One region of the Idiomarina sp. H2 genome, then DNA from elsewhere that is predicted to be linked to it. Evidence: predicted binding sites of a transcription regulator. Region 1 holds the regulator's gene; each other region holds the start of a gene.
The links. Region 1 encodes sigma-54, which starts transcription at its own class of promoters, with help from an activator protein. Its sites were predicted from a motif close to GTTGGCACGNNNNTNGNNT; they were not measured.
Positions count from the first base shown of each region.

Region 2: the regulator sigma-54 is predicted to act here: its motif matches at 8,365-8,383, upstream of glnA (glutamate--ammonia ligase).
Region 3: the regulator sigma-54 is predicted to act here: its motif matches at 2,815-2,833, upstream of DET62_RS02670 (hemerythrin domain-containing protein).

Region 1 is NZ_SNZY01000005.1:160,624-171,077, forward strand. It holds gene DET62_RS08275 (KpsF/GutQ family sugar-phosphate isomerase) at 1-499, shown strand, start outside; gene kdsC (3-deoxy-manno-octulosonate-8-phosphatase KdsC) at 499-1,053, shown strand; gene lptC (LPS export ABC transporter periplasmic protein LptC) at 1,050-1,613, shown strand; gene lptA (lipopolysaccharide transport periplasmic protein LptA) at 1,582-2,124, shown strand; gene lptB (LPS export ABC transporter ATP-binding protein) at 2,126-2,851, shown strand; gene DET62_RS08300 (RNA polymerase factor sigma-54) at 2,873-4,333, shown strand; gene hpf (ribosome hibernation promoting factor) at 4,361-4,648, shown strand; gene ptsN (PTS IIA-like nitrogen regulatory protein PtsN) at 4,652-5,122, shown strand; gene rapZ (RNase adapter RapZ) at 5,113-5,964, shown strand; gene DET62_RS08320 (HPr family phosphocarrier protein) at 5,957-6,232, shown strand; gene mgtE (magnesium transporter) at 6,235-7,596, shown strand; gene pmbA (metalloprotease PmbA) at 7,609-8,955, opposite strand; gene yjgA (ribosome biogenesis factor YjgA) at 9,010-9,525, shown strand; gene tldD (metalloprotease TldD) at 9,541-10,454, opposite strand, start outside.
Region 2 is NZ_SNZY01000004.1:144,569-155,022, reverse strand. It holds gene trmL (tRNA (uridine(34)/cytosine(34)/5-carboxymethylaminomethyluridine(34)-2'-O)-methyltransferase TrmL) at 1-283, opposite strand, end outside; gene DET62_RS06725 (cation diffusion facilitator family transporter) at 338-1,267, shown strand; gene DET62_RS06720 (alpha/beta hydrolase) at 1,257-2,261, opposite strand; gene DET62_RS06715 (HAMP domain-containing sensor histidine kinase) at 2,258-3,520, opposite strand; gene DET62_RS06710 (response regulator transcription factor) at 3,616-4,296, opposite strand; gene ntrC (nitrogen regulation protein NR(I)) at 4,372-5,778, opposite strand; gene glnL (nitrogen regulation protein NR(II)) at 5,768-6,889, opposite strand; gene glnA (glutamate--ammonia ligase) at 6,914-8,323, opposite strand; gene typA (translational GTPase TypA) at 8,634-10,454, shown strand, end outside.
Region 3 is NZ_SNZY01000002.1:90,693-101,146, forward strand. It holds gene DET62_RS02660 (M14 family zinc carboxypeptidase) at 1-938, opposite strand, end outside; gene DET62_RS02665 (murein transglycosylase domain-containing protein) at 1,046-2,236, shown strand; gene DET62_RS02670 (hemerythrin domain-containing protein) at 2,230-2,769, opposite strand; gene norR (nitric oxide reductase transcriptional regulator NorR) at 2,928-4,472, shown strand; gene DET62_RS02680 (YbaN family protein) at 4,469-4,861, shown strand; gene DET62_RS02685 (NnrS family protein) at 4,858-6,060, opposite strand; gene DET62_RS02690 (U32 family peptidase) at 6,166-7,038, opposite strand; gene DET62_RS02695 (peptidase U32 family protein) at 7,044-8,036, opposite strand; gene DET62_RS02700 (SCP2 sterol-binding domain-containing protein) at 8,130-8,627, shown strand; gene hemN (oxygen-independent coproporphyrinogen III oxidase) at 8,662-10,023, shown strand; gene nhaD (sodium:proton antiporter NhaD) at 10,419-10,454, opposite strand, start outside.

The sequences.
Region 1 (10,454 bases):
AACAGCAACTCTTGTCATGGGCGATGCGATGGCGGTTGCTCTGCTCAATGCCCGCGGCTTCACCGCCGACGACTTTGCACTATCACACCCCGGCGGCTCGCTGGGTAAACGCCTGCTATTGCGGTTGCATGACGTGATGCACACTGGCGAGCGTGTTCCGGTTATTCCAGCCGACGCTATTATTAGTGATGCGTTACTGGAAATGTCGCGTAAAGGCTTGGGTATGACCGCGATAGTTGATGAAAACCAACGTCTCGCCGGCATTTTTACAGACGGTGACTTACGTCGCATTCTGGATAACCGAATCGATGTCCATAAAACTCCGATAGCTGAAGTTATGACCCGCTCCTGTATTACTGCGAACGAGGACATGCTGGCCGCTGAGGCATTAAAACTCATGCAGGACCGAAAAATAAATGGGCTGATAATTACCAACGACGATGGACAGCCTTGTGGCGCAATGAACATGCATGACTTACTGCAGGCGGGAGTGCTCTGATGGAATGTATTAATACCTGGTACGGCGACATTGAAAAAAGCCTGTTTAAACGTTTTTCCGAAATAAAGCTACTGGTTCTGGATGTCGACGGGGTGTTTTCCGACGGTCGCATATACTTAGGCAATGATGGTGAGGAACTGAAAGCGTTTCACACCCGGGATGGCTTTGGCATGAAAGCACTGAAAAAATCAGGTGTTGAAACGGCAGTCATTACCGGACGAACGTCACGCATTGTTGAACACCGTATGGAACATTTAGATGTCGGCTTTATTTATCAGGGACAGAACGATAAAACAGCCGCTTTCGATGAGCTACTAACAAAGTTAGGCCTTAGCGCGGAGCAAGTTGCTTATGTTGGAGACGACACCCCCGATTTAGCTTTAATTAAAGCGGCGGGTCTGGGGATTGCAGTCCAGGACGCTCACGCATCGGTACAACAACAGGCCGATTATATTTCACGCTGCCATGGTGGACATGGTGCCGTGCGCGAAGTCTGTGATTTAATCATGCTCAGTCAAGGGCAACTGCACCTGGCTACAGGAGCCAGTGTGTGAGCCGACGCGTTACTGTCATTCTAATTTTATTATTCGGTGCCGGGCTATTGCTTGTCTGGCGCCCTTTTAGTGATGATGCTGATGGTAACAACGCGGCGACAACACGCACTATGCAGCCCGATTTTACCGCTTTTGGGCTGGAGACGCGTATTTTCGAAAGTGACGGTTTACTGGCTCACAAGATAAAATCTGAGAAAATGTCTCACTATAACCAAATTGGTCTGACCGAACTTAAGCGTCCGGTTTACACAGTCTTTTCTGAGCAAGGCGAAGAGCTTTGGGAAGTCAGTGCCGCGCAAGGCACTTTCTACGACGATCAAACCCTGATTTTAGAGCATGATGTTGAAATACTTGCTTTAGAGCCGGATACTCACATCGAGCAAGTGTTAACCGAGTACCTGATTGTTGATTTAAAAAATGAGTCAATGAGCACAGAACATCCTGTAAGCATTCACGGACCACGGCTATTAATTCGGGGTAACGGTATGACTGCGGATCTGAAAGCTGAACGAATGGAGCTAAAAAGACATGTTAAAACGATTTTCCAGCCTGCTGAGTAAACTCATCCTGGTTGCCTTAATACCCTCAGCGGTTATGGCTCAGGGCAAGTCTGACTTTAGTAAACCCATGGAAGTTGAGTCGAGTAAGGAAGAGCTTGATATTAAAAATAACCGCCTGGTTTTAACGGACAACGTTATTATTCGTCAGGGCACCTTATTAATCCGCGCCGATCGACTAGAAGCATCCGCCAGCGAAAGCGCCGAGCAAGCAGATATTTTTATTGCAGAAGGCACTCCTGCTACTTACAGCCAGACGCTGGACGACGGCAATGAAATTAACGCTGAAGCAAAAAAAATCACCTATTTTCAGTCGGAACAGCGACTGGAGCTTAGTGGCGACGCTCGCATCTCTCAAGGTAGCAGTAGCTCAAGCGGCAGTTTGATTACTTATGATTTGAATAAACAAACGGTAACGGCAAGCAGTTCAGGTGAAGAAGACAGCCGTGTTATCACTATTTTTACGCCTAAACCAAAAACCGATACCGACGAAAAAAATAACGAGAACCCTTAATATGGCAACTTTACGAGTCAAACATTTAGCCAAAAGCTACAAAAGCCGACAAGTCGTTAAAGACGTTAGCCTGGAAGTAAGTCAGGGGCAGGTTATTGGTTTACTGGGCCCCAACGGTGCAGGTAAAACCACAACCTTCTATATGATAGTCGGTTTGGTTAATAGCGATAAAGGTCAAATTCTGCTGGATGACAATGACCTTACCTTACTGCCAATGCATGAACGGGCACGCCGGGGTATTGGGTATTTGCCACAAGAGGCGTCCATTTTTCGCAAATTGACCGTGCGCGATAATCTGATGGCTATTCTGGAAACTCGTAAAGAACTTTCAACTAATGAGCGTGAAGAACAGCTTGATGCTTTGCTCGAAGAGTTTCATATAGGCCACATAGCAAACAGTCAGGGCATGAGTCTTTCAGGCGGTGAGCGCCGTCGGGTTGAAATTGCCCGCGCCTTGGCAGCGGAGCCTACGTTTATTTTGCTGGACGAGCCTTTTGCCGGAGTTGACCCTATTTCGGTTATTGATATTAAAAAGATTGTTGAACATTTAAAGCAACGTGGTATTGGTGTACTTATTACTGATCACAACGTTCGCGAGACATTGTCTGTTTGTGAACACGCTTATATTGTCAGTCATGGTGAGCTTATTGCCAGTGGGGATGCAGAAAGTATATTATCGAATCAACAGGTTAGAGACGTTTACCTCGGTGAGCAGTTCACCCTATAACGTGATACCGGGACAGTCATTATGAAGCAAAGTCTGCAGCTAAAAATTGGTCAGCACCTGACCATGACGCCACAACTCCAACAGGCCATCCGCCTGCTGCAGCTTTCCTCGCTCGATCTTCAGTCAGAAATTCAGGATGCATTAGACAGCAACCCGCTGCTGGAGGTTGAAGGTGAAACGAGTAACGACGCGGACCAACCCGAAACTCGCAATATTGAAGAAAGAGACGACAGCCAACGGGAAACATCCGACGTTATAAAAACCCAGGAAATGCCTGACGAACTGCCGGTCGACAGCAGTTGGGACGACACCTACTCCAGTCATACCCCGGCCAACGGTGCAGCCTCTTCAGGTAAATCCTTTGACGGCGATTTTGAGGTCTATCAAGGCTCTACCAGCGAGTCTTTGCAGGATCACCTGCTTTGGCAAATGCAACTTTCTCATTTTTCGGAAGAAGACACCGCCATAGCTGAAGCCATTATTGAAGCCATAGACGACAATGGCTATCTGATGGTTGATGTTAATGAAATTATTGAAGCTGTGCGCCTGCCCGAAGTTGAGGCAGAAGAAGTCTGCATGGTGCTTAAGCGTATTCAGCATTTCGACCCAATAGGTGTCGGCGCACGTAGCGTCAGTGAATGCCTTGCCATTCAATTACGTCAACTAAGCGACGACACTGAATACAAGCAGGTTGCTCTATGCTTAGTGACTGAACATATGGACTTACTTGGCAGTCGCGATTTTCGCACCATTCAGCGTAAACTGAAGCTATCGGAAGACGATTTACGCCAAACTATGCGATTAATTCAACAGTTGCACCCGCACCCGGGCGAGCAAGTTGCGCAGCAACCCGTTGAATATGTTATTCCCGATGTGGCCGTTACTAAAAAAAATGGTCGTTGGATGGTCGAATTAAACCCGGATAGCGTACCTAAACTAAAAGTGAACGAAGAATACGCGGCCTTGAGTAAAGCAACAAAGTCAGTAGCCGACAGCCAGTACATAAAAAACCATACGCAAGAAGCCCGCTGGTTCATAAAAAGCCTGGAGAGCAGAAACGATACGCTGCTGAAAGTGGCCAATTGCATAGTACAACGCCAACAGGGCTTTTTTGAGCATGGTGAAGAAGCTATGAAGCCAATGGTTCTGAACGATGTTGCAGAAGCCGTGGATATGCATGAAAGTACGATTTCACGCGTAACGACACAAAAATACTTACACTGCCCAAGTGGCGTATTTGAGTTGAAATATTTTTTCTCAAGTCATGTCAGTACAGAGGGCGGTGGCGAGTGTTCAAGCACGGCAATACGTGCTTTAATTAAGAAGATGGTCGCTGCTGAAAATCGCAGTAAACCGTTAAGTGACAGTAAGATTGCTGAACTGATAGCCGAACAAGGTATCCAAGTAGCAAGAAGGACAATTGCGAAGTATCGGGAATCGTTAAACATTCCATCATCGAGCCAACGCAAAAGTCTTTTGTAACTTTGTTAACTGCAGAAGGAAGACGTTATGCAAATTAATTTGACCGGTCATCACATCGATATTACCGAAGCTCTGCGTGACTACGTGGACACAAAATTTGCCAAGCTGGAAAGACATTTTGACCATATAACTAATGTTCACGTCATCCTAAATGTTGAAAAAACGATTCAAAAAGCGGAAGCTACGCTGCACGTGAATGGCGGTGAGCTTTTCGCCGACGCAAAACACGAAGATATGTACGCGGCCATCGACGGTTTAATTAATAAACTGGACCGTCAGGTGATTAAACACAAAGAGAAAATGAAACAACATTAATCCATGCAACTGAGTGAATTGTTAAGCCCCGACTGCACCAAGTGTGCAGTCGAGGGCGCAAGTAAAAAGCGACTACTTGAAACCATTAGTCAAATCGTAGCCCCTAAGCTGTCTGGCATTACCCGTCATGACATTTTTGAGAGCCTGTTAAACCGTGAGCGTTTAGGCAGTACGGGAATTGGCTTAGGTATCGCAATTCCTCATGGCCGCTTACCTAATGCGAATCATCCGGTAGCGGTATTACTGACCTTAGACGAACCTATCGAATTCGATTCTATTGACAACCAGCCTGTCGATATTATCTTCGCGCTTCTGGTTCCGGAATCAGAGCACGAGAACCATCTACAAACATTGGCCACAGTGGCCAGAAGAATGAACGACAAAGACTGTACTCGCGCACTGCGCCACGCAGATTCTGATAAAGCGTTATATCAATTATTTGTGGGCGAAGGTGAGCAGTCGCCATGCAACTGATCATTGTTAGTGGTCGCTCCGGCTCAGGTAAGACAATTGCTCTGCGCGTACTGGAGGACTTAGGCTTTTATTGCGTTGATAATTTACCCATAAGCCTGCTACCAACTCTGGTGCATGCAGTCATAGAGCAGTATCAAAAAATAGCCATTAGCATTGATGTTCGCAACTTACCGGAGCACTCCGAAGAGCTACTGGACTCTCTGAGCTTTTTGCCAAAAGGCGTTGAACCGGAAATTCTGTTTATTGACTCTGACGACAACACCTTACTAAAGCGTTTTGGCGAGACTCGTCGCCTGCATCCGTTATCGCAAAAAGAACTGCCTCTGCTAGAAGCGCTTCAGGCCGAACATAAAATGCTTGAACCCATTATGGAACGCGCAACCTGGCGCCTGGACAGCAGTGATTTATCGCTGCACCAATTAAGCGAACAGGTCACTGAGCGGGTGCTGGGACGAGCGGATAAAAAGCTGATTATTGTGTTTCAGTCTTTTGGCTTTAAATATGGTTTACCCAAAGACGCTGACTTTGTCTTTGATGCGCGCATTTTACCTAATCCGCACTGGCAACCCGAGCTTAAGCTGCTTACCGGTCTGGATACCGACGTGCAGATTTTCTTTCGTCAGGAACCTTTGGTGACTAAATTTATTTATCAGCTAGAAAACTTTCTTGATACCTGGTTGCCACACTTCCAGCGCAGCAATCGAAGCTACCTGACCATAGCTACCGGTTGTACCGGTGGTCAGCACCGCTCGGTTTATATTTCTCAGCAGTTAGCCGAGCGTTTTGAACAGAAAGCTGTAAAAGTTCAGGTAAGACACCGGGAACTGAAAACCCATGGATAAAGTTTGCAGAAAGCTAATTATTCGCAATAAACTAGGCTTGCACGCACGTGCGGCAACAAAGTTAGCGCAATTAACGCAGGAATTTGAGTCAGACATTACTGTCACTCAGGGTGAGCAATGCGTTAACGCTGCCAGCGTTATGTGCCTGATGCTACTGGCCAGTCAACAGGGAAAAACTGTTGAAGTCTGTGCCGAAGGAAAAGACGCACAAGCAGCACTGGATGCCGTTAGTGCTTTGTTTGAAGATCGCTTCGAGGAAGACGAGTAAGCATGATTGCAGAGCTTTCCGACAAAGAATATGCCATGCAGCGCATTCAGGAGGTTAACTCCGCGCTATCCGATGGCATGTTCGTTGCTGCACGCCGTATGCTGCATAATATGCCGGCATGCGACGTGGCGTTGCTGTTGGAATCCTCACCCCCCAAAAGCCGTTCCATTGTTTGGAAACTGGTTGACGTAGATGAACACGGCGAGATTCTTGAAGAACTGAACGAAGAGGTTCAGAAAGACATTATTCGTCAAATGGCGCCGGAGAATCTTGCGGCGGCCACCGAAGGCATGGACACCGATGACCTTGCCTACGTTTTGCGGGGCTTACCTGAGCCAGTCTATCAGCAAGTTCTGAAGTCCATGGACGAAAGCGACCGGGAACGTGCGGAAACCGCGCTCTCATATGCCGAAGACAGCGCCGGTGGTATCATGAACACCGATACCATCACCTTGCGCTCGGACGTCACTATTGATGTTGTGTTGCGTTATTTACGCCTTAAAGGTGAGCTGCCCGAAGCCACCGATAAACTCTACGTCGTGGATCGCCATGAAAAACTCATTGGCGAAATTACTTTAACCCAGTTGTTAACTATTGATCCCAGCCGTCGCATTGACGAAATTATGTCGGCCGACATTACCACCATCCCCGTGACTATGGATGAAACGGAAGTCGCAAAACTGTTCGAGCGTCATGACTGGGTATCTGCGCCGGTCGTCGACAATGAGCAGCAGCTGGTAGGTCGTATTACCATCGATGACGTGGTCGATATTATCCGCGAAGAAGCCCAACACTCCATGTTGAGTATGGCGGGCCTGGAAGATGACGAAGATACCTTCGCTCCGGTATTAAAAAGTACCCGCCGCCGTACCGTATGGTTGGCGGTAAACCTGGTTACTGCCTTACTGGCCGCCATGGTCAGCTCATTATTTGAAGACATACTGGCACAAATGGCTGTACTGGCTATTTTAAACACCATTGTACCCAGTATGGGCGGCATAGCCGGTAGCCAGACATTAACTCTGGTCATACGAGGTATGGCTCTGGGACACATAGGCACCAGTAACTCCCGATGGCTTATCGGTAAAGAGCTGGCTATTGGTTTCTTAAACGGCATTATCTGGTCGGTACTGATTGCGGCAGTCGTCGCACTGTGGAAGCAAGACTGGCTGGTTGGCGGTATTATTGCCTTTGCCATGATGATGAACCTAGTCGCAGCCGCTTTAGCCGGTGCGACCATTCCGCTGGTTCTTAAGCGCTTTAATATTGACCCCGCGCTGGCTGGCGGGGTCATTCTGACGACTGTCACTGACGTGGTCGGTATCTTTGCCTTCCTTGGCTCAGCAACCTTGTTACTGTCTTAGAGACCTGGCTTTTTAATTGCCGGCAATACTCATTTGCTCTAATAACACTGAGCCGGTATGCAGCGCATGGCGTTCGTCGGTGTCATTCCCTATGGCAACAATGTTCGCCAGCATGTCTTTTAAGTTACCGGCAATGGTCACTTCTTCTACCGGATACTGAATTTCACCGTTCCCAACCCAGAAGCCGGCAGCGCCACGTGAGTAATCACCGTTGACCATATTTACGCCCTGCCCCATCAATTCGGTTACCAGCAAGCCCGTACCCATTTTTTTGCATAACTGCGCTAACGAGTTGTCCTGCTGTGTCACTCGCCAGTTGTGGATACCACCTGCGTGACCCGTAGGCTGCATATCCAGTTTGCGTGCAGCATAGCTGGTTAACAGATAGGTTTGCAGCACCCCGTCGGTAATAATTTCCCTATCCTTTGTCGCCAAACCTTCTGCATCGAACGGCGAGCTCGCCAGGCCACCGATAATATGTGGTTTTTCCTGAATGCTCAGCCATTCTGGCAGCACCGGCTTGCCTAAATGGTCGAGCAGAAAACTGGATTTGCGGTACAAATTGCCACCGCTTATAGCACTGACCATATGACCAAACAAACTCCCTGCCACATCAGCCCGGAAAATAACCGGTACTTTAGCTGTTGGTACTTTGCGTGCACCCAAGCGCGACAAGGTTTCTGCGGCGGCCTCTTCGGCAACACTCTCGGCAGATTTTAATTCGTGCATTTTGCGGGCAACAGAATAACTCATGTCGCGCTGCATTTTGTCGCCCTCTTTGGCTATCAGAACGCAACTAAGGTTATGTCGCGACTGTAAGTAACCGCCAATAAAACCGTGACTATTCCCATAAACACGAAAACCCGTGTGGCTGCCGTAATGCGCGCCGTCTGAGTTAACAATGCGCTCATCCAGGTTCAGGGCGTGTTTCTCACAAGCCAGTGCCTGCTTTATGGCATACTCTGCGCTCTGGTCACCGGGATGACACAAGTCTAAATCCGGTACATCGGTCGCCATTAATTCGGCCGGAGCCAAACCATTGTATGGATCCGGAGAGGTAGAACGGGCAATATCACAAGCCTTGTCGACGGCAGCGCTAATGGCCTGTTCCGACAGGTCTGTAGTCGATGCCGAACCTTTCTGGTTGCCTCTATACACGCTAATGCCCAGCGCCCCATCCTGATTAAACTCGACGGTTTCGACTTCGCCCAGGCGGGTCCCGACCGAAATACCGGAGCTGTGACTGATTGAGCATTCAGCAGAACTGACGCCTTTTGCTTCAGCCAGTCGCAGTGCTTCTTTAACAGCACTTTCTACCTGCTTCATTTGAACCTGTAAGTCACTCAGTTGTACTATCAAAAAACTCTCCTCACTGCTAAACTGACGGCTTTGTAGCGCTAATGAATCGAACTTATGCCGAAACGCCCAGCCGAAAATCCTGAACAATCTGACGACTTCGTCAGCAAGTCCCAAAAAAAACGCGAAATGGCTGAACGCCAGGAGCTAGGGACTCAACTTGTCAATTTAACTGACAGCCAGTTAGCAAAAATGCCACTGGATGATGAGCTGCGCGATGCCGTTTTACTTGCCCGTAAAATTCGTAACAAGCACGAAGGCTACCGACGCCAGCTTCAATTTATTGGCAAGCTCATGCGCTTACGTGATATCGCGCCTATTGAGCAAGCCTTAAATAACTTAAAAAATGCGCATCAGCAGCAAACATCCATTTTTCACGAGATTGAAACAACTCGCGATAAACTGCTGCATGAAGGCGACGATGCTCTACAAGAATTCATTGAAGAGCACCCTCATGCTGACCGCCAAAAATTGCGTCAGCTTATTCGTCTTGCCGAAAAACAGCGGGCTGAACAAAAACCGCCTGTCGCTGCCCGTCAGCTGTTTGTTTATTTACGTGAACTGCTCGGTTAATACCGGGCAACTCACTTATTCGGTACCGCCAACCGTCATTGAATCCAGTTTCAGCGTCGGTTGCCCAACACCTACGGGTAGACTCTGCCCGTCTTTGCCGCAAACACCAACACCTTCGTCCAGCGACAGGTCGTTACCCACCATAGACACCTGAGCCATAGCTTCTGGTCCGTTACCAATAAGTGTTGCACCCTTTATCGGTGTGGTAATTTTACCGTCTTCAATTAAATAAGCTTCAGATGCTGAGAACACAAACTGTCCGGAAGTAATATCGACCTGACCACCGGCAAATTGCGGTGCGTAAATACCCTTTTTCACGCTGCCAATGATGTCTCCCGGACTACTTTCTCCGGCGAGCATATACGTATTGGTCATTCGCGGCATAGGTAAGTGAGCGAAACTTTCACGGCGACCGTTTCCGGTGGTTGCCTGACCCATTAGACGCGCATTCATTTTGTCCTGCATGTAACCACGCAATACGCCATTTTCTATCAATACGTTATAGCCACTGGGTGTGCCTTCGTCATCAATACTCATTGAGCCACGGCGATCATTCAGAGTTCCGTCATCGACAATAGTACAAAGCGGTGAAGCCACCTGTTGGCCAATTTTGCCGGAATAGGCAGACGAGCCTTTACGGTTAAAGTCGCCCTCCAGCCCATGTCCAACCGCCTCATGCAGCAGCACGCCCGGCCAACCAGAGCCCAGTACCACAGGCATATTGCCTGCAGGTGCAGGTTTCGCTTCTAAGTTCACGAGTCCTTGACGTACGGCTTCTTCCGCAAAACGCTGCCAGCGGGCATTGCCGGACGCTTCATCAAGGAAAAACTCATATCCTACACGCGCTCCACCACCGGCACTGCCGCGCTCGCGGCGACCGTTTTGCTCGGTAATAACAGAACAGTTCAGACGAATTAGAGGTCGCTTAT
Region 2 (10,454 bases), on a different contig from region 1:
CGCCGGCCTCATAAGCCACTGCAGAGTAATTTGTCTTACCTTTGGTTGTGCACGCAAAAATGCGGTTAAACGAGGTACTATTCAGAAAGCTCTGCCAGTCTTTATGGATATTTACAGAAGCTAAATCGTGATAATCAAGACCCGCCCGACGTACTTTTTTTTCATCCAGCTCAAACCCTAAGGGCTCAATTAAATGCAAGGACATGCCCGTGTTCGCCGCCAAACGAATAACGTTGCCGGTATTAGGGGGAATTTCAGGCTCAAACAGTACAAGGTGCAACATGGTCGTTTTCATCACTTGGGTAAAAGCGGTAGAATAGCAGAATATCTTTTATAAATGTGTACCGGTACTGTGGCAAATCAGAAAAACTACCAACAGAATTATGCTTTTTGGGTACGACTGGCTAGTACAGCGTCGGTTATCGTTGCCATAATCCTAATTACCATTAAGCTTTTTGCCTGGTTCCAGACAGAATCCGCCAGTATGCTGGCATCTCTCACCGATTCAATTTTAGACAGCGGCGCTTCCATATTCAGCTTTTTTGCGATTCGCTACGCTTTGCAACCAGCAGATGAAGAGCATCGATTCGGTCACGGTAAAGCCGAATCCCTGGCGGCGTTAGCGCAAAGCGCCTTTATTTCCGGTTCCAGCATGCTGCTTATTTTTCACAGCGTTCAACAGTTTATGCAGGGCGGCAGTGTGCCTAAAGTGGGTTACGGTATCGCGGTTTCTGCCATTGCTATTGTCATTACCTTTGTTTTAATTGTTATACAGCGTATGGCTATTCGTCATACCAACTCTCAGGCCGTGCAGGCCGATAATCTTCACTATCAGTCGGACATACTGCTGAACTTAGCCGTTATTGTGGCGTTAATTTTAAGTAGCTATGGCTGGCTCTGGGCTGACAGTATTTTTGCCATGGGCATTGCCGTTTACCTCATTATTGGCGCAGTTCGTATTGGCTGGGATGCATTTCAGGCACTGATGGATCGTGAGTTGTCAGAAGAGCTGCAAGAGCAGATTGCTAATATCACAATGGCGGTAAACGGCGTTAAAGGCTTTCACGGTCTACGCACACGGGAGGCAGGCCCGGTGCGCTTTATTCAGTTACACATTGAGCTGGCCAACGAATTGTCTTTATTACGGGCTCACGCCATTGCCGATGATGTTGAAGCACAGCTGATGAAAGCTTTCCCGGGCGCCGATATTATTGTCCACATGGATCCTGAAATTGTCGCCGTGGTAGAAGGTTCACTTAAGCGTTAGCAAGTTTCCGGGTTTCTTCAATAAGAGCGTCCAGCACAGGTTGACGAAACTTGTCAGTTTCCATCATAAGCTCGTGCGATGCACCTTTAATGGTCTCAAACCTAAAGTGGTCCCGGGTAACCGCAGCAGCTACTTTCTTTTGTCCTGACGCGGAAACCACTTTATCATTCCCTGCCTGAAACAGAATGACCGAAATGGTAATGTCATTTGCCAGTTTCTGCGCGTTGATAGCGGCACTGATGGCCTCATACAGCCAATTAAATGTGGGCCCGCCTAGCTGAACATCCGAAACATTATCATAAGCATCCCGAAACGCCTTATATCGCTGTCGGCTATGTGTCAGAACGTTCTCTTCAAAAGGCACCGGCTTATAATTTCCCATACCGAGAAAATACCACGGTTTTGCCAGCCAGCGGTTTAACCAGGCTCCCGCAAAAACTATCCAACGCGCGAACCAATAAGGCACTATTCCTGTTTCTATAGAAAACATAGGAGCAGAGAGTATGAGTTTTTTATAAGGATGCTGGTAAGTGGCACAGTAAATGGTCGCTATTGTTCCGCCCATCGAGTGAGAAAACAGTGTTTTGGGTACATCGCCAAATCGTGCCACTAACAGGTTGGTAAAGTCCGAAAAGTCACGTACAAAGTCATTAAAGTTTTCGACATGTCCCTGATGAGGGTTCGCCGTCAGGCGCCCCGACAATCCCTGCCCACGGTGATCCAGTGCCGCAACAGAAAAGCCCTGCTGTGCCAGCTCCCAAAACAGTTCCTGATACTTCAGTGCCGACTCTATTCGCCCCGGAGCAATAACCACTAAGGGTGCGGAGTCACTATGTCGGTAATAGGCAAAATGTAATTTGAGACCATCAAACGCAGCAAAATACTCAGAGGTAACTTGTTGTTCCCAAAAGACTTCGACTTGAGCCTTAAAAAACTCCAGCCATTCGGGCGTGTCGTCTGCAGGGCGTTGTTGTGTAGTAGGCGGTTGCTTCATTCTTTCTGTTCGGGCTGACTTTTGGGTAAGTCTAACACGACTTCAAGTCCCCCTTCAGAGTGATTATGAGCTTTTAATTCACCACCCAGAACAGCCGCCGCGCGATGACTCAAGGCTAAACCAAGACCAACGCCGGCTTTATGGTGTCGCGCCGGATCGCCGCGATAAAAAGGCACAAACAGTTTACTTATGGTGCTCTCATCAACCCCCGGGCCGTGATCCCGAATGCGAATATGACAGCCTTTGCCGTAATCGTCACAGGAAAGCTCTACGTTATCTTCGGTGTAGTGCAGTGCATTACGGACAATATTTTCCAGAACCAGCCGCAGCAATTCAGGGTCAGTATCAATAACCGGCCAGTTGCTACCATGCCGCAGCAAGCGCTCGCGTACTTCTGGATGCTGATAACACATATCATTAATAAGCTGCTGCACCAGTTCACCGCTATCCAGGCTTTCATGGTTCAGATCAACCAGCCCATTCTCCAGTCTCGACAGCGAAAGAATTCGCTCAATAATCACACTGAGACGTTCCGTATCGCGGCGCAATTGTTGCCAATTAGGGTCGTCCTCATTGCAATCGGCTAAATCCAGAGCCACCTGCATACGCGCCATAGGTGAACGTAATTCGTGCGATACATCGCTGAGTAATCGCCGTTGCGCGTCACGCGAAGTTGCTAAGTCGACCGCCCCTTGCGATAAAGCCCGTGCCAGTTCACCAATTTCATCACCACGTTTAGGTAAACGTTTAAGTTCAGGCGTTGCACTACCATCAGCCACTTCGCGCATTGCCAGAATCATTCGTCGTATAGGTCGAATAAGCCAAATACCCAGTAATACTGCGAGTAAACCGCTACCAACCATTAAGGTCAGTATGCGCGCGCGGGTCGATTCTGCTTCCAACCGCTCACGGTCAACCTGCTCTTCAATGCCTAAGGGCTTAGTCACCAGAATTTTATTGCCGTCGAGCTCGAACGGACCCATTAACAAACGCTCGTCCAGAGGAATCTGCTGCGGAGACTCTTGACCCAGCATACGCAATAGCGTGGAACCGTGACTTACGCGCAGCATCTCGTCCATTAATAGCTTTTCGCTGCCCTGCACCGACAACTGTGCGGCAACGCGGTAGTCGCCAGCAATAAGCCGGCCGGGTTGTAGAGAGTGAAAGGTTAACGCATCGCTCAATAAAGGCTGTAACGTCTGATAAATCTCCGGCTCCAGTGGTTTAAGTTCAGCTTTAGGTTTGTTCCAAACCGCCAACAAATAACCACTGGCCGCTGTGACCGAAAGCAGCGCCCAAAAAATGAAAAGTAATCTCAGAGCAAGCGATCGGTACCACCGCGTACGCCGGTTCTTCATAAGCTTGCAATCAGTCGGTAGCCGCGACCTCGTATAGTTTGAATACGATCAGGTTTTGCCGGGAATTTCTTCCGGATGTTACTAATATGCACGTCAAGACTGCGGTCAAAAGGCTCCATTTTTCGTCCCAGTGCCGCAACAGAAAGCTGATCTTTACTGACCATTTGACCGGCTTGCTGCATCAGACAACGCAAAATATCAAACTCAGTTGGTGTCAGAATCAGTTCAGCATCATCGCATTTTACTTCCGTAGTAGCCGGATCCAGCACTATGCCACAAACGTTCAGGCTTTCATTCTGCATGGTTGTGTTTGGCGTGCGACGCAGCAAAGCTCTTACACGGGCAATCAGCTCACGTGGATTAAAAGGCTTTGGCAGATAATCATCTGCGCCAAGCTCCAGCCCCATGACTCTGTCATCATCGTCACCACGAGCCGTCAGCATCAGCACCGCGGTATCACGATGTTGTTGGCGTAACCGCTGCAAAAGCTGCATACCATCAATGCCGGGTAGCATAACGTCCAGCAAAATAAGTTCGTAGTCACCGTTAAGTGCTTTATCAAGACCAGTGACACCATCTTCGGCGACACTTAAATCCACAGATTCACGTTTAAACAATTCTGTCAGCATGACAGACATTTCAGTATCATCGTCAATGAGTAGTACGGAATGTCTCATAACTTGTTGTTCTCTCCAGAAATAAATCCATGATCCAAAATGCCGGGGATGGATACGACCCTCTTTACATAACTTTTACTTTAGCAGAGTTTTCAACTTTCGGGTTAAGGTATTCCTTCCCCAGCCCAGCCATGCGGCTGCTTTTTGTTTATGTCCGGAAAAACGTTTTAAAGCAGTCTGTAACGCAACCTGCTCCAGCTGCTGCTGATAACTTTGCAGAACATCCTGCGAGTTTAACGGCTGCTGTTCCAGCTCAGTTTGCAAAAAGTGTAACCAGGTAAGCTCACCGCCTGGCTCTGTCGAACCTGGCTCTGAAGTCACCAGAATGTCTTCAGGCAAGTCCCGGGGACTTATTTGCTGCCCGGGCGCCATAACGGTTAGCCAGCGACAGGTATTTTCCAGTTGTCGGACGTTACCTGGCCAATTGTAACTCTTTAATGTGCTAAGCGTTTCATTTAACAATGTTTTTGGTGTGACATTCAACTCTTCGGCCGACTTTTTAAGAAAGTGTCTTGCCAGAGTATCGATATCTTCCGCCCGCTCACGCAGAGGCGGCAGCCGCAAACGGATAACGTTAAGACGATGATAAAGGTCATCCCTGAATGTGCCCTGGTTAACCAAGTGTTCTAGTTCCCGGTGGGTGGCGGCAATAACGCGCACATCCACTTTTACCGGTTGCAACGCTCCCACCGGGTAAAACTGTCCTTCGGCCAGAACTCTCAACAGCCGTGTCTGAACTGGTAAAGGCATATCGCCAATTTCATCCAGAAACAAAGTACCACCGTCAGCTTGCTGAAAACGCCCGACGCGTTTACGGTCGGCTCCGGTAAAGGCCCCGCGTTCGTGCCCGAACAGCTCCGACTCAATTAAATCGGCGGGTATTGCTGCCATGTTAAGCGCAATAAAAGGTTTATCCGCCCGTGGGCTGTGTTTATGCAGAGCTCGCGCGACAACTTCTTTGCCAGTACCGGTTTCTCCGGTAAGCAGCACACTAACGCTTGAGCCCGACAAGCGACCGATAGCACGAAACACATCCTGCATAGGCGTGGCTTCACCAATAAGCTCGGGAACTGAATTTGCGTCTATTTGCGCGGGCACATTTTCACTTTGTCTGGCATGCTGCAGAGCACGGTCAACGGCGGTAATAGCTTCATCAATGTCAAAGGGCTTTGCCAGATACTCAAATGCGCCGCCCTGAAACGCTTTTACCGTTGTCTCGAGATCGGAATGCGCGGTCATAACCACAACAGGCAAATGCGCCTCGGTCTGATGCAGCCGCTCCAGTACAGCCAGGCCGTTTTCTCCCGGCATACGGATATCGGTGAGCACAACGGTTGGTTTATCGCTCTTTAGAGCCATGAAAAAGTCTTCGCCATTGGCAAAACTGCGCACGTGATAACGGCTATCAGCAAAGGCTTTTTCCAGTACCCAGCGAATAGAGTCGTCATCATCAATTATCCATAACTGAGCATTAGTGGTCATCCGTCACCTCATTACCATTTTCTGCTGAAAGATAAGGCAAATACACTGAAAATCGGGTTTTTCCGGGACTGGAATCAAAATCAATTTTCCCTTTATGCTGATGCACTAAATTTTGTGCCAGCGACAAGCCGAGTCCGGTTCCTTCAGCACGGCCGCTTATCAACGGATAAAACAGGGTTTCGCGCAACTCGGCCGGAATACCGGGCCCATTATCGGTCAAAGTAACCACCGCACATTGTCGATAGCGCTGTCCAAACAGAGTCAATTGGTGTTCTACCCGCGTTTTAATTGTAATAGTGCCTTCGCCTGACATAGCTTGTGCTGCATTTTGGGCAATATTCAAAAACACCTGTTCACAAGCTTCCGCAACCACCTGAATATCCGGCAGCGACGGGTCGTAATCCCGAACTAAATTCAGCGAGTCTCCATATTCGTACACCAAAGTTCTGGCAACTCTTTCCAACACTTCATGAATATTGGTTTCCTTCGACTCGCCCCTTTTTACCGGCCCTAATAACCTGTCGACCAAATACCTTAACCGGTCCGACTGGGTGATGATCAAGTCCGTATACTCTGTCAGGCTCTCGTCCGGAAGTTGCCGTGCCAGTAACTGCGCAGCGCCGCGTAAACCTCCCAGAGGGTTCTTTATTTCATGCGCCATACCGCGCAATAAGTGCTGGGTAGCGAATAGCTGATTACGCTGTTGATCTTCCTGATTTATTCGCCGCAACTGGTCTACTTGTTTTAATTCCAGTAGCAAAGCACGTCCAAAAGGTTGCTCTACTGTTTGAATACTGGTTTCCACCCGAATATTGTGCCCGGAATGCAGCGCGAACTGAGCTTCCGCATTCAGCACCGTTTGCTCGCTATTCAGGCACTCCATCAGCGTTTCTGACGCCAGCGAACACTGATAAAAAGCCGCAGTGAAAGGTTCGCCCAACAGGCGTTTTGCACTGTGATCGAGTAAGGATTCAGCAGACGAATTGACGTAACGGATGGTCAGGCGATCATCGAGGATGAGTATGCCTGTGAGTAGTTGGTTAAGTAGCGCGCTATCGTTCACGAAGGCAGGATAAATTACGCACCAAGTTGGTGCAACCGGGTAAGGCAAGACACCTTACCCGGCCAGTAACCATTAAACGCTGTAGTACATATCGAATTCTACCGGGTGGGTAGTCTTCTTCAATGTCTCTACTTCGTTGTACTTAAGATCGATGTAGGCATCAATCATGTCGTCGTCCATAACGCCGCCTTGCTTAAGGAAGTCGCGGTCTTTATCCAGCGCGTCCAGAGCCATTTCCAGTGAGTGACAAACGGTCGGAATGTCTTTCGCTTCTTCAGGAGGCAGATTGTATAAATCTTTGTCCATGGCATCGCCAGGGTGGATCTTGTTACGGATACCGTCAAGGCCAGCCATTAACAGCGCAGTAAAGGCCAGGTACGGGTTCGCACTTGGGTCAGGGAAGCGCACTTCAATACGGCGACCTTTCGCGCTGGAAACCAATGGAATACGGATAGAAGCCGAACGGTTACGGGCGGAATAAGCCAGCATCACCGGTGCTTCAAAACCAGGAACCAGACGCTTGTACGAGTTAGTAGAGGCGTTCGCAAAAGCGTTAATGGCACGTGCGTGCTTAATAATACCGCCAATATAGAACAGCGCGGTTTCGCTCAAGCCTGCGTACTGGTCGCCGGCAAATAAGTTTTCGCCGCCTTTGTTCAGTGACATATGCACGTGCATGCCAGAGCCGTTATCGCCAACCAGTGGCTTCGGCATAAAGGTTGCGGTCATGCCGTAAGAGTGCGCGACGTTATGCACCACATACTTATAAACCTGCAGTTCATCAGCTTTCTTAGTCAGAGTATTGAAGCGTGTAGCCACTTCGTTCTGACCTGCTGTTGCTACTTCGTGGTGATGGGCTTCAACAACCATACCCATGTCTTCCATTACTAAGCTCATGGTGCCACGAATGTCGTGCGCTGAGTCTACCGGAGGTACCGGGAAGTAGCCGCCTTTTACTCCAGGACGGTGAGCCAGGTTACCTTCTGAATATTCACGGCCTGAGTTCCACTTCGCTTCTTCCGCGTCAATCTTGTAGAACGAACCACTCATGTCTGTGTGGAAACGTACGTCGTTGAACAGGAAGAACTCAGGTTCCGGACCGAAGTAAGCGTCGTCTGCAATGCCTGATGAGCGCAGGAAATCTTCCGCACGCTTTGCAATTGAACGAGGGTCACGGCTATAGCCCTGCATAGTTTCCGGCTCAAGAATGTCACAACGTACATTCAATGTGACTTCATCAGTAAAGGGATCAATCACCGCAGACTCGTTGTCTGGCATCAGTACCATGTCTGATTCGTTAATGCCTTTCCAGCCGGAAATAGATGAACCATCAAACATTTTACCTTCTTCAAAGAAGTCTTCATCGATTTGCGACACCGGAATAGTGACGTGTTGCTCTTTACCTTTAGTATCGGTAAAGCGTAAATCGACGAATTTTACGTCGTGTTCTTTGATGGTATCGAAAATCTTATTAGCTGACATGTTGTCCTCCGTAGACAGCGTCTAAAAATACAGCTTGAGTATAGCAAAGCCTGTGCCAACTGACTTTTTTGTTTATATTCATAAAGTTAGTTCATTTAGCACTATAATGCGTAAATTAATACGCACCAGTATAGCGCATAACGCACAAAATTGGTGCAAAAGTAACATTCTAAGATAACGTCATAAAAATATAACGAACAAAAAACAATCAGGTCTTTCTTAATCCAACTCAAAAAGGTAGAATACGCCGCTATTTTTCACAAAACCCCTTGGACGGGTTTCATTCCCGGACAACTACAGGCAGTTCTTAATGACAATTCAGGTATTTGATATAGAAAAATTACGCAACATCGCGATTATCGCGCACGTTGACCATGGTAAAACCACCCTAGTCGACAAGTTGTTGCAACAATCTGGCACTTTAGAAAGCCGTGGCGAAATAGAAGACCGTATTATGGATTCCAACGATCTTGAAAAAGAACGTGGTATTACTATCCTCGCCAAAAACACCGCGGTTAACTGGCAAGATTACCGCATCAACATTCTGGATACTCCGGGACACGCCGATTTCGGTGGCGAAGTTGAACGCGTACTTTCTATGGCAGACTCCGTATTGTTAGTGGTTGATGCCGTTGACGGTCCTATGCCTCAAACTCGATTTGTCACGCAGAAAGCTTTCTCTCATGGTTTGAACCCTATTCTTGTTATTAACAAAGTTGACCGTCCTGGTGCACGCCCTGACTGGGTGATGGATCAGGTATTCGACTTATTTGATAACCTGGGCGCTACTGACGAACAGCTGGACTTTCCGGTAGTTTACGCATCAGCGCTTAACGGCTGGGCATCATTAGACATAGAAGATCAAGACGGCGACATGACGCCATTGTTCGAAACTATCGTTAGTAAGGTAAGCCATCCCGATGCTGACCCTGAAAGCGACCTGCAAATGCAGGTGTCACAGCTTGATTACTCGAGCTACTTAGGCGTTATTGGTATTGGTCGCGTTACCCGCGGTAGCGTTAAAGTGAACCAGCAAGTGACTATTGTTGGTGCCGACGGCAAAGAACGTAACGGAAAAATTGGTAAAGTCTTTAGCTACCTGGGTCTTGACCGCATTGAAGCGGACAAAGCTGCAGCAGGCGACATCTGCGCCATTACCGGTCTGGGCGAGCTAAAAATCTCCGACACCGTGTGTGCAGTTGGTAAAGCTGAAGCTATGAAGCCACTGACCGTTGACGAGCCAACAGTAACTATGACCTTCCAGGTAAACACCTCACCTTTCGCAGGTAAAGAAGGAAAGTTTGTTACTTCTCGTCAAATTCTTGAACGTTTGCAACAAGAGTTGGTTCATAACGTAGCTTTACGTGTTGAAGAAACTGACAACCCGGATCGTTTCCGCGTATCTGGCCGTGGTGAGCTTCACTTAGGTGTTCTTATTGAAAACATGCGTCGTGAAGGTTTTGAATTAGCCGTTTCTCGTCCAGAAGTTATCATCAAGTACGAAGATGGTAAGAAAATGGAACCTTATGAAACCATGACGGTTGATATTGAAGAGCAGCATCAAGGTGCGGTTATGGAAAAATTAGGCTTGCGTAAAGCCGAAATGACCAACATGACACCAGACGGTAAAGGTCGCGTTCGCGTTGATTTTGAAGTACCAAGCCGTGGTTTGATTGGCTTCCAGACAGAATTCATGACACTGACTTCAGGTACTGGCCTTATGTACCATACGTTTGACCACTACGGTCCGCACAAAGGCGGAACCATCGGTCAGCGTAGTAACGGTGTACTGATTTCAAATGCTCAGGGTAAAGCTCTGACTTACTCACTGTTTAACCTGCAGGAGCGCGGTAAGTTATTTGCATCACACGGTGATGAAGTTTATGAAGGCCAGATCATCGGTATTCATAACCGTTCAAACGACCTGACAGTAAACTGCCTGAAAGGTAAACAGCTGACTAACGTACGCGCTTCTGGTACTGACGAAGCACAGACCTTAAGTACACCAATTCGTTTAACGTTGGAGCAAGCACTGGAATTCATCAATGACGATGAACTGGTCGAAGTGACACCTGAGTCTATTCGTATTCGTAAACGCGCACTGACAGAAAACGATCGTAAACGTTTAGGT
Region 3 (10,454 bases), on a different contig from region 1:
AAAATTTCGCGGGTAAAATAATCAAAGCCCTTTTCGTCGAACCATTGGCCGTTATTTTTACCAATCCAGTTCAGCGTTTCACGTTGTGACTCGGTAATCAGTGGATTATAAGGCCTAGCCTCTGGGGTGAAGTAATAAGTGGAATCGCCACCCATCTCATGCAGATCAACAAACACCAGCGGATAGTATTTTAATAAGGCATCTATTTGCCCGCTAATTTCAGGCTGAGTCAGCGCTATCCAGTCACGATTCATATCAAACAGGTAGTGGTTAGTGCGCCCGTTAGGCCAGGGTTCGTTGTGCTCCGCACTGCGGCGGTCACCCGAGTGCTCCAGCCCAACACTCATGTAGTAACGATCGACAAAGCGGGCACGTCCGTCCGGGTTTTGCAGTGGGTCAATGAATACCATGGTGTTATCTAACCAGCGTTGGGTCTGCTCACGCTGGTCATGCAGCAGATGATAGGCGGTTACCATAGCGGCTTCCGGTGACGAAATTTCATTGCCGTGAACGCCATAGGACAGCCAGATACTACCGGGCAATTCGTCAATTAACTGCTCAGCCTTATCGCTGTCGGTTTTGCGCGGGTCGGCTAAGGCCTGCATGCCCTTCATAAAACCGTCAAAGTCAGCCATATTGTCTTCACTGGAAATAACCGCGTAATAAAGCGTACGCCCTTCCCAGCTTTTGCCGTACTCTAGCAATTTTACTTGTTTGGGGTAAGCCTGCTGCAGAGCTTCAAAATAACGGCTCATGTCGGCCGGGCTGGTAATTTTAGTGCCAAGCGGATAACCCAGGACCTGCTCAACAGTCACTTCTGAATTACTGTAGTTCGCTTCGGGAAGTAATGACTTTTCGCCAGCCAACTGCTGTGCGTAGGAGGGGTTAACAAACCACGAGACGGCGGCTATCAGCGCCGCAAATTTGAGACTGCGCATCTTCATTCCTGTTGTTTTATGCACTTTTAAACTGTGCTTGGGGTTTCTTTTTATGTCTCTCTAATGTAAAAGCTTGAACAAGGGAAGTGAAGCTCAATTTAGGCGCTATGAATAAAAAGACTCAATTAACCACTCTGCTGGCGGCTATAGCCACAACGCTAATTTTGGCAGGATGCCAAATAACACCTAATAACGTAAAACGCGTGGTCAATTCCGGCGTGCTTAGCGGTAACGACCCAAGTGCAGTGGTGGAATCTATGGCGCGTGAGCGTTTGCACAGCTACCGCAGCAACCCGCAACAGCTTATTAGCGACATTGAGGACTTACGCAAGGCTTTGCGCGATCTGCGTGCCGTTGCTGAGGCCATATGGGGTGACGAGGAAAACACGGTTCCCAGCGCGAAAAAGTACGTTAAATACAGTGATAACTTTCATGCCAAAGCCGTTGTCGATTTTGAGCAGGGCCTGCTGACCGTTGCGACATTGCATGACAGCAATGATCCAGCCAAAACCCGGGAACAACTCAAAGCCGCTATTGTGCGTACGCTGTTAACGCCAGCCGACCTCACTGCCGTTGATATTTTTACCGATAAAGAGCCTGAACGGACGGGAAAACCATTTTTGCGCGGGCAAGTTGTTGACCAGGACAATGTGATCGTCGAGTACGAATGGCGGGCGAATCGCTTTGCCGAGTATTTGGTGAAAAACCAGTTGCGCACCCGGCGCGCTAAAAACAACAAGGTGTATGAGGTTCAAATTGCTTTGGTCGATGAACACCAGGAGCTACGCAAACACCAGTATGCCGACTACGTGATAGCCGCAGCGCGACGCTATAACCTGGAGCCTGAGCTTATTTATGCCATTATTGAAACCGAAAGCAGTTTTAACCCTTATGCGGTGAGCCACGCTAACGCTTACGGCTTAATGCAGGTAGTGGCATCGACCGCCGGACGTGACGTGTTTGAGCGCGTTCGTAAAATTCCCGGGCAGCCCACGTCTCAACAATTGTTTGACCCGGCTCAGAACATCGATATTGGCAGTGCCTATTTGCACATTTTGAACACCCAGTACTTAAAAGGTGTGCAACATCCGCGCAGTCGCGAATACGCTATTGTTTCAGCATACAATGGTGGCGCCGGTAACGTGCTGAAAACCTTTTCTTCCAACCGCAGCAACGCGGTTCAAATTATAAACCGAAGTCAGCCCGGCATTGTTTACCGGGACTTAACTTCTAAGCATCCGTTGGCGGAGAGCCGTCGGTATTTAGAAAAGGTGATGTACTTTAAGCAGGGTTACTGACACGAACCGCAACAAAAATCTTTACCGTGCTCAGGTGCCGATGCTTTCTTTTCAACAAAAAGCAGGTTGTTTTCCAGGTGAATATGCTCGTGCAAATCATCCTGCAGCTCTTTTAAGCCTTTATAAAGAGCTGTCCAGGTACCACAGGCGCCTTCCGGTAGCGTTAAGTTATTGGTCAGTTCGTCAATTCTATTAAGTTCACCTTCATGCTGAACGTGTTCGCTTTCCATTACTGAAATTGGCCCGCCGGGATAAACACCACGAGACAGCAAAGGAAAAAGAATTTGTTCTTCTTTTGTCATGTGGCTTTCCAGCTCCTGCATCAGGTTATCCAGGTGTTCAGTCAGACCAACCGGGGCTTCGGGGTGATCACCATGAACAGCTTCAACGCGCATGGCCAATTGCTTTAACTCAGGAAGTTGTTCGCGATGGCGCTGATGAAAACGCAGATAAATATGCTCTATCAAATGCTTGGGTGAAGCGTCCTGCCATTGTTGCTCGGCAGTCTGTAAACGGTCATCGAAAGTACTCATGGGTCACTCCTGTTTGCTAAATAAAGTTTCTTACTCCGGTCAGGATTGCAACAAACAGGCCATCTCCTACCCCGTTAGGATTATTGACTCTCCGGGGTGTCACGGTACTATCAACCCAACCAATAAGGGTATTTTTAACCTGGGCAGTCAATTTAACCATGTTGCAAGAAAGTCTATTAGCAGACCTGCTTACCGAGCAGCCTGCAGCGGTTCGTTTACAAAATTTAGTCAACACCTTACGCAGTCACTTCAACTGTGGCGCAGTGGTTTTATTAAAGCTGGATAATGAAGTGCTGCAACCGGTTGCTATTCAGGGACTGGTACGCGAAGCGCTGGGTCGTCGGTTTGTTGTAGCACAGCACCCCAGGTTAGCGGCATTGCTGGCATCTCGTAACCCCGTGCGGTTTGAGCACGATTCGTCATTACCGGACCCCTACGACGGACTGCTCGCTGAGCAGCCAGGTAATGCGCTGCCCGTTCACGACTGCATGGGTATTAGTTTGTATCTGGAGAATAAGTGTTGGGGTGTACTGACCTTAGACGCACTGCAACCCGGTACATTTACCGACAACTCAATGATTGAACTGCAAAAGTTTAGCTTGTTCGTTGAGACCGCCGTTCGCATTGGCCAGCTGGAGCAAAACGTCAGGGCTCTGCGACAAGGCCAGCAGCGCACCATGCCAAAATCCGGAACCACAGAAAGAAACGAGTCGGAAATTATCGGGCACAGCAAAGCTATTGAAAGTGTGCTGAAAGAACTACGAGTGGTTGCCAGTGCCGATTTGCCCGTACTGCTACTGGGCGAGACTGGTGTCGGTAAAGAGCTGTTTGCCCGTGAACTGCACATACTCTCACAGCGCAGCGACAAACCCCTTATTTATGTAAATTGCGCGGCTCTACCCGAATCACTTGCAGAAAGCGAGCTTTTTGGTCATGTAAAAGGGGCGTTTTCCGGCGCAACCAGCGACCGTTCAGGACGCTTTGAAGTCGCTCACGGCGGTACGCTGTTTCTGGATGAAGTTGGCGAGCTGCCACTATCCATACAGGCTAAATTATTGCGAGTACTGCAAAATGGTGAAATTCAGCGTTTGGGCTCTGACAAATACCGAAAAGTAGATGTTCGCCTTATAGCCGCCACCAACCGCAACCTGCGCCAGCAAGTCAGTAATGAAACTTTCCGTGCTGATTTATACCACCGCCTTTCGGTTTATCCTTTGCCCATTCCGCCATTACGTGAGCGCGGTGACGATGTGTCTATTCTGGCCGGGCATTTTCTCGAGCTAAACCGGGCTCGTCTGGGGTTGCGGGCTTTGCGCTTATCGCCGGAGGCTGAGCTTGCCATACAACAGTATCAGTGGCCGGGTAATGTGCGTGAACTGGAACATGTTATCAGCCGGGCCGCTATTAAGCTGCTTAGCCACGGTGTGGAAAAAACCGATATTGCCACCATTGAACCCGACATGCTGGATCTTGATGTGCAACTGCCTTTGTCAGCCACCACCGACTCTGGGAAAAATTCTGCTGGAACCGGCTTACCTCAGGCTAACGTGTCGATGAAAGAAGCGGTAAATTATACTCAGCGTAAGATGATAGAAGCGGCTTTAGGCCGCCATAACAACAGTTGGAGTCAGGCCGCTAAAGACCTGCAGCTGGATGCCAGTAACCTGCACAAAATGGCCAGTCGATTAGGAATGAAGTCGTGACGCGGGAGCTGTTAATTCGATTATTGTGGCGCGCTCTGGCGCTATTTTTTGTATTACTTGGACTTATCGGCATTGCCCTGCCGGTAATGCCCACAGTACCTTTTCTCATTGCTGCATTGTGGGCTGCTAGTAAAGGCTGGCCCCGGCTTGAAACCTGGTTGCTTAACCACCCCAAATACGGCCCGGACATACGAGCCTGGCGCGAGCACCGAGTGGTTAAACGCCGCTCTAAAATCATAGCCTTAGTTATGATGGCAACCGGGTACCTGGTGCTATGGTTATTTGTTCCGCAAGTTCCGGTGTGGCTAAAAGCAATTGTCGGTGTTGTGCTGGTTGTGGTCGGGTGCTGGCTGGCTACGCGCCCCGACCACTCTCCGGAAAAGACTTAACCCGGGTTACCGTCGGCGCGGGGTGTTGTCAGCACCTTAAAATAAACCACAACATAAATGCCATAAGCCAGAGTCCAGGCTAAAGCACTACACATTAACCAGTGGCTGGCTAAATCAGGAACCAGCCACATTAAAAAGACCCGGGTTAATGCAGCTATTAATACCAATAAAAATGCGCCGGTCATTATCAGTTTTGGTTGCAACGGACGCCCACTATGACCCAACGAGACGCGCGCTATCATGCTAAGAATCATATTCCCCATAGCTCCTGCGGTTAAGGCGTGCAGCGCCAGACTCTGCGTCAGGTCGAAACCCGCGTAACGCAATGCAAATAACGCCAGACCAACGGGAATAAACCAATAAGCTAAATGCAGTGACCAAAGCAGCGGTACTCTCCAGGTTATCCAGATTTTCCAGCGCGCAACTCTTATGCCGGTTGCCACCGCTGAAACGCCAAATAAAACGACCATTATCTGGTTAGGTAACAGCGTGTGCAGATTCAGAAAGTGCACAGCGAAGATAAGCCACAAGCTGCCTAAAGCTATACGATCAAGCCAGACTATTGGCGTTACTTTAGGTGTTTGAGTCCCGTTGGCAGTAAACATTGGCAACACTCGTCCGCCAATAATGGCCATTAACAAAGTCACCAGAAATACCGCGTTGTAAGCGCCAAGCACCTGAATATGATAGTGACCAAAGTGTAAGCCGTAATGCATAAGCAAGTTGCACACCGTCAGCAACAGCAAAATGGGCACAAAGAATAAATTCCGGGTCTGATTTACTTTTAACACCATACGCCCGAACAGCAACGCGGCGACAGGTAACAGACTGACATCCACGCCTGCAACCAACCACCACGGCAGTTCACCGCCCAACAGCAACATTAACCTGGCGGCTGCCCATAAAACGGTCAGACTAAGCAGAGTCTTGCCATGTGGTGCTCTAAGTCCGGTCCAGTTCTGCACCGCAGTTAATAAAAACCCCAGGACTATGGCAATAACGAAGCCAAATATCATTTCATGGCTGTGCCAGAACATGATGTTGCCGTATACAGGCAAACTGAGCTTTCCGCTAAGTGCTACCCCCCACAGCAGCATCGCTATGGCGCTAAACCCTGCCCCCAAAAGGAACAGAGGCCGAAACGCCTGCCGCAGAATAGGAGTTAACTGCTCTTCTTTTTGTCTGTCTGTGATTTGCATCACTGTCACCGCTTATTAATAAAAGATACATTTTTAATATACCTTTTATTTTGACTAAGATCGACGCTCTACCACTAAAAGTCAGTTAATACCTATTTAGAGATTCTAGCCTGTCGCTAGCCCCGCCAGTTGCAACCAATAGCCATTGTTCTCTTTGCTCGTCAGGGTCACGGGGTGTTCCCCATTGATATTACTGCGGAAGCGTTGTAGCCAGTCGAAAGTTCCCTCGGGTTGCGGACTAATACGCACAATATCGACCAGGTCATTCATACCCGGTAGCTGGTTTATCAGGTTATAGCGTGTACCCGATTGCGTCTGAATACCATTAAGTACAAACACCTGCTGACCTTCCTGGCTTTTCACTTCCCGGCCTTCCGGGTATTTTATGCAACACAGCTCGCACTGATCTTTCGGCCGGTTCTCTGAGCGAGCGGTAAAGCAGCGACCAGACCAGGCCAAAGGTATATGACCAAAGGAGAAAACTTCCACGTCAAAGCAGTCCCTCACAGTGTCAATAAGGTTGTGCTGTAACACGTCCTGCAGCCAGTCGCGGGAAAGTTCAAATGGAACCACCCAACGGGTCATACCCATATCAATTAAACGGCGCAGGCTCTGGTGATTATAAATATTAATGGCCGGCCCGGCGGTAAAGTTCAGTCCCTGCTCCTGCAGCACCCCAATAGCACTGACATCATTGGCTTCAACATAAAACTCGCCATTATCGCAATATTTACCCAGCTCCCGGAGCTCCGCAGGAGCTTCCAACAAGGTCATTGTCGACAGCGTTACTTTTTTCCCGGCTTCTCTCAGCATATGCGCTATCGCCAGATAGTCATCCAGCTTTAACTCACGACGCTTGCTACAGACGGTTTCACCAAGATACACGTGTTCAACATCCGACTCGGCAGCTCGCTGATAAAAATCAAAAACCTGCTGTTTCGGCCAAAAATACAGAATAGGTCCTAGAGAAAACTTCATATTGGTTACTTCCATTTCCGGTGGTACGCGCCCAGCGTCGTTTGACTGCCTTCAGAAAGTGAGGCCAGAACCGAATTCCAGTTATCTTCCACTTCAAAGGCGTCCGGGTCGGTCATAACGGCATCGATAGCCTGACGCCAGACTCTGGTAATTTGCGACACATAAGCCGGGCTGCGCTGCCGCCCTTCAATTTTTAACGAGGCAATGCCTTCTTTATACAGTTGCGGCAACAAACTTAAGGTATTCAGGCTGGTCGGTTCTTCCAGTACGTTGTAAGTTTCGTCGTCAACCGAAAAACGCCCTTTGCATAGAGTGGGATAACCCGCTTTTTCGTTTTCATCAAAACGGTCGATAAGCACGCCGTTAAGCCGTGACTCCAGTTTATTGTCCTGTTCGTCCCACTCCACAAAAGCCGCAGGTGAGCAGGCTCCAGCGGTATTAGGAGACTCGCCGGTTAAATAAGAGCTAAGATAACAACGCCCCTCCGCCATAATGCAGAGGCTACCGAAAGCAAAGACTTCCAGCTCGACGTCAGTTGTGCGCGCCAGGGCTCTGACTTGCTGCATAGACAGCACTCGGGGCAAGACCACCCGCGACACGCCAAACTGCTGATAAAAGCGGATGGCTCCGGCGTTGGTTGCAGATGCCTGCACCGACAAGTGCCTTTCAACTTTGGGGTACCTTTCAGCCGCGTAAGCCAAAACCGCGAGGTCTGCAATAATCAGTACATCAGCACCGGCCAGAACAGCATCATCAACTGCCCGACGCCATTTCTCCCAACTGTTGGCATGCGCAAAGGTATTAATGGCAACGTGCAGTTTACGACCATGTTTATGCACATAGTCCGCTGCTTCTGCCAGCTTCATCTGATTTAAATTCAGACCAGCGAAATGACGTGCATTGGTTTCATCCTTTAACCCCACATAGACCGCATCGGCACCATTTTCTATTGCCGCTTTTAATGCAGGGATACTTCCGGCCGGACAAAGCAGTTCCATTTAAAACCTCTATTTAATATTTTGTAGCACCATAATTATTAATTCATTATAGTGCTCACAACTTTTATTTTGTTGTTGTAAACGGAGCAAAATATGAATACCACCAACTGGGTATCTTCTATACCTAATATAATTCGACCAATAAACAAATTAATTCCATCGAAATTTATTAACTTCGGGTCTGAAAAGTTATTAAATATTTTATTTAAGGAAGAAATCTCATCAGGGGAGCTTAATTTTATTTCTGGAAACATAATAGAGATAAAGGTTAAAGACATTGATTTATCTCTATTTTTGACGTTAAAAGGAAACCAACTAAAATCCCTCAAGAGCCCATTTGAACCCGACGTACAGCTCTCAGCAGACGGTGACGCACTGCTTTTACTGATTTACGGAAAGGTTGACCCCGACACTTTATTCTTTAATCGGAAACTAATGGTAAAAGGCAATACCGAATTAGGGTTACATTTAAAAAACTTCTTAGACACCATTGAGGTAAATCAAAAGCTACCAAGGACCTTATATTTAATAGGAGACCGGTTTAGTGATTTTATTTATAAAGAAAAAGGTGAAACAATACAGACAAGTTAATTAAATAGTTTTTGACTGGGGTCAAGAGGTGGTTATGAGTACAGTTACCTGGGATAAAGAGTTAATAGAAAAATACAACATTAATGGACCTCGTTATACGTCTTATCCCACAGCGTTAATGCTTTCCGAACAATTTTCAGAAAGCCGCATAGAAACCGCGCTGAAAAATGCAAATGACGGACTGTGTCTTTATTTGCACTTACCTTTCTGCCACAAGCTTTGTTATTACTGTGGTTGCAATAAAGTGATTACCCGCCACCAGCATAAAGCAGATAAATATCTGGATTACCTCGCCCGCGAAATGGCGATGTACCAGCCTATGGTAAGAGACAAGAAGATCCGTCAGATTCATTTAGGCGGTGGCACCCCAACCTTTTTGACTGAGCAGCAACTGACCCGCCTAATGGAACTGGTTCATCAGCATTTTACCTTCGCGGACAACCCTGAAGTCAGCATAGAGATTGACCCACGCAGCTGCAGCGACGAAAAACTTCGCCATTTACGTAAACTGGGTTTTAACCGTGTCAGCTACGGGGTGCAGGACTTTGACAAGAAAGTGCAAATTGCGATCAATCGCGTGCAGGATATTGAGCTTATTGCGCATCAGCTAAAGCTCAGTAAAGAGATAGGCTTTGAGTCAATCAACTTAGACCTTATTTACGGCCTGCCTTACCAGCGTCCGGAAACCTTTAAGAAGTCTATTGAGCAAGTCATTGAAATGGATCCTGACCGCATCTCGGTATTTAGCTATGCGCATTTACCTCAACGTTTTGCCGGGCAGAAGAAAATACCGGAAGAATCCATTCCGCAGCCATCGGTTAAGTTGAGTTTGCTGGAACAAGCCATTACACAACTGAACGACGCCGGTTACCAATTTATCGGCATGGACCATTTTGCAAAAAAAGACGATGGACTTGCCATAGCTCAGCGCGAAGGCCGCTTGCAGCGTAACTTCCAGGGCTACACCACCGACGGTCAGGACGCACTGCTGGGCTTAGGTGTTTCATCCATTAGCCAGGTAAACGGTGTACTGTGGCAACACGAAAAAGAGCTTCCTGCCTACTACAAAATGATAGATAACGGACAAAAACCCATTATAAAAAGCATGGCGTTAAACGACGAAGATAAGCTGCGTGCCGCATTAATTTCTCAGGTTATTTGCCATTTCGAGCTTGATATAGAAGCCTTTAAAGCACAATGGGATCTCGACGATTTCTGGGCTCATTTCGCCGAAGCCATACCGCTACTAAAACCATTCATTGAAGACGGCTTAGTCGACGTTTCCGACAAAAAGCTCCGCGTCACCGACTTAGGTCGCCTCTGGGTTCGCAGCATCTGCGCCTGTTTCGACGAATACCTGGACCACGGCCAAAACCGCTACTCCAAAGTCGTTTAGCTGGCTGGGGGCGGTAACCCGGCCTCGGTTACGCTTGGAGAGCTGGTAAGAAAGACGCCGTAAACCCATCCCTGGGGGCTTGGGTGGCGCCATCCTTGGCGCCACACACTTTCTTACCAGCTCTCCGGCGCGTGCCGCGACCGGGTTACCTCTATCAGCTGACTTCGGAAAACAAACCTTAATAGCCGGCTGAACGACAGTATCCGAAAAGCAAGAGCGCCGAAGAAGCCTCGGCAAAGCATAGGTTAGGGAAAGGACGTCGAGTGGTTGAGGTTTCCGGCTCAGAGAGTGTGTGGCGCCAAGGATGGCGCCACCCAAGCCTTACAGGGACGTACTTGCAGGCGTCTCTCTGAGCCGGGAACCTTAATCGCAAGAGAGTCCTTTCCCCTTCCCCGCTAGCTGAGGAAGGTGGCTTGGTTTAGCCATAGGTG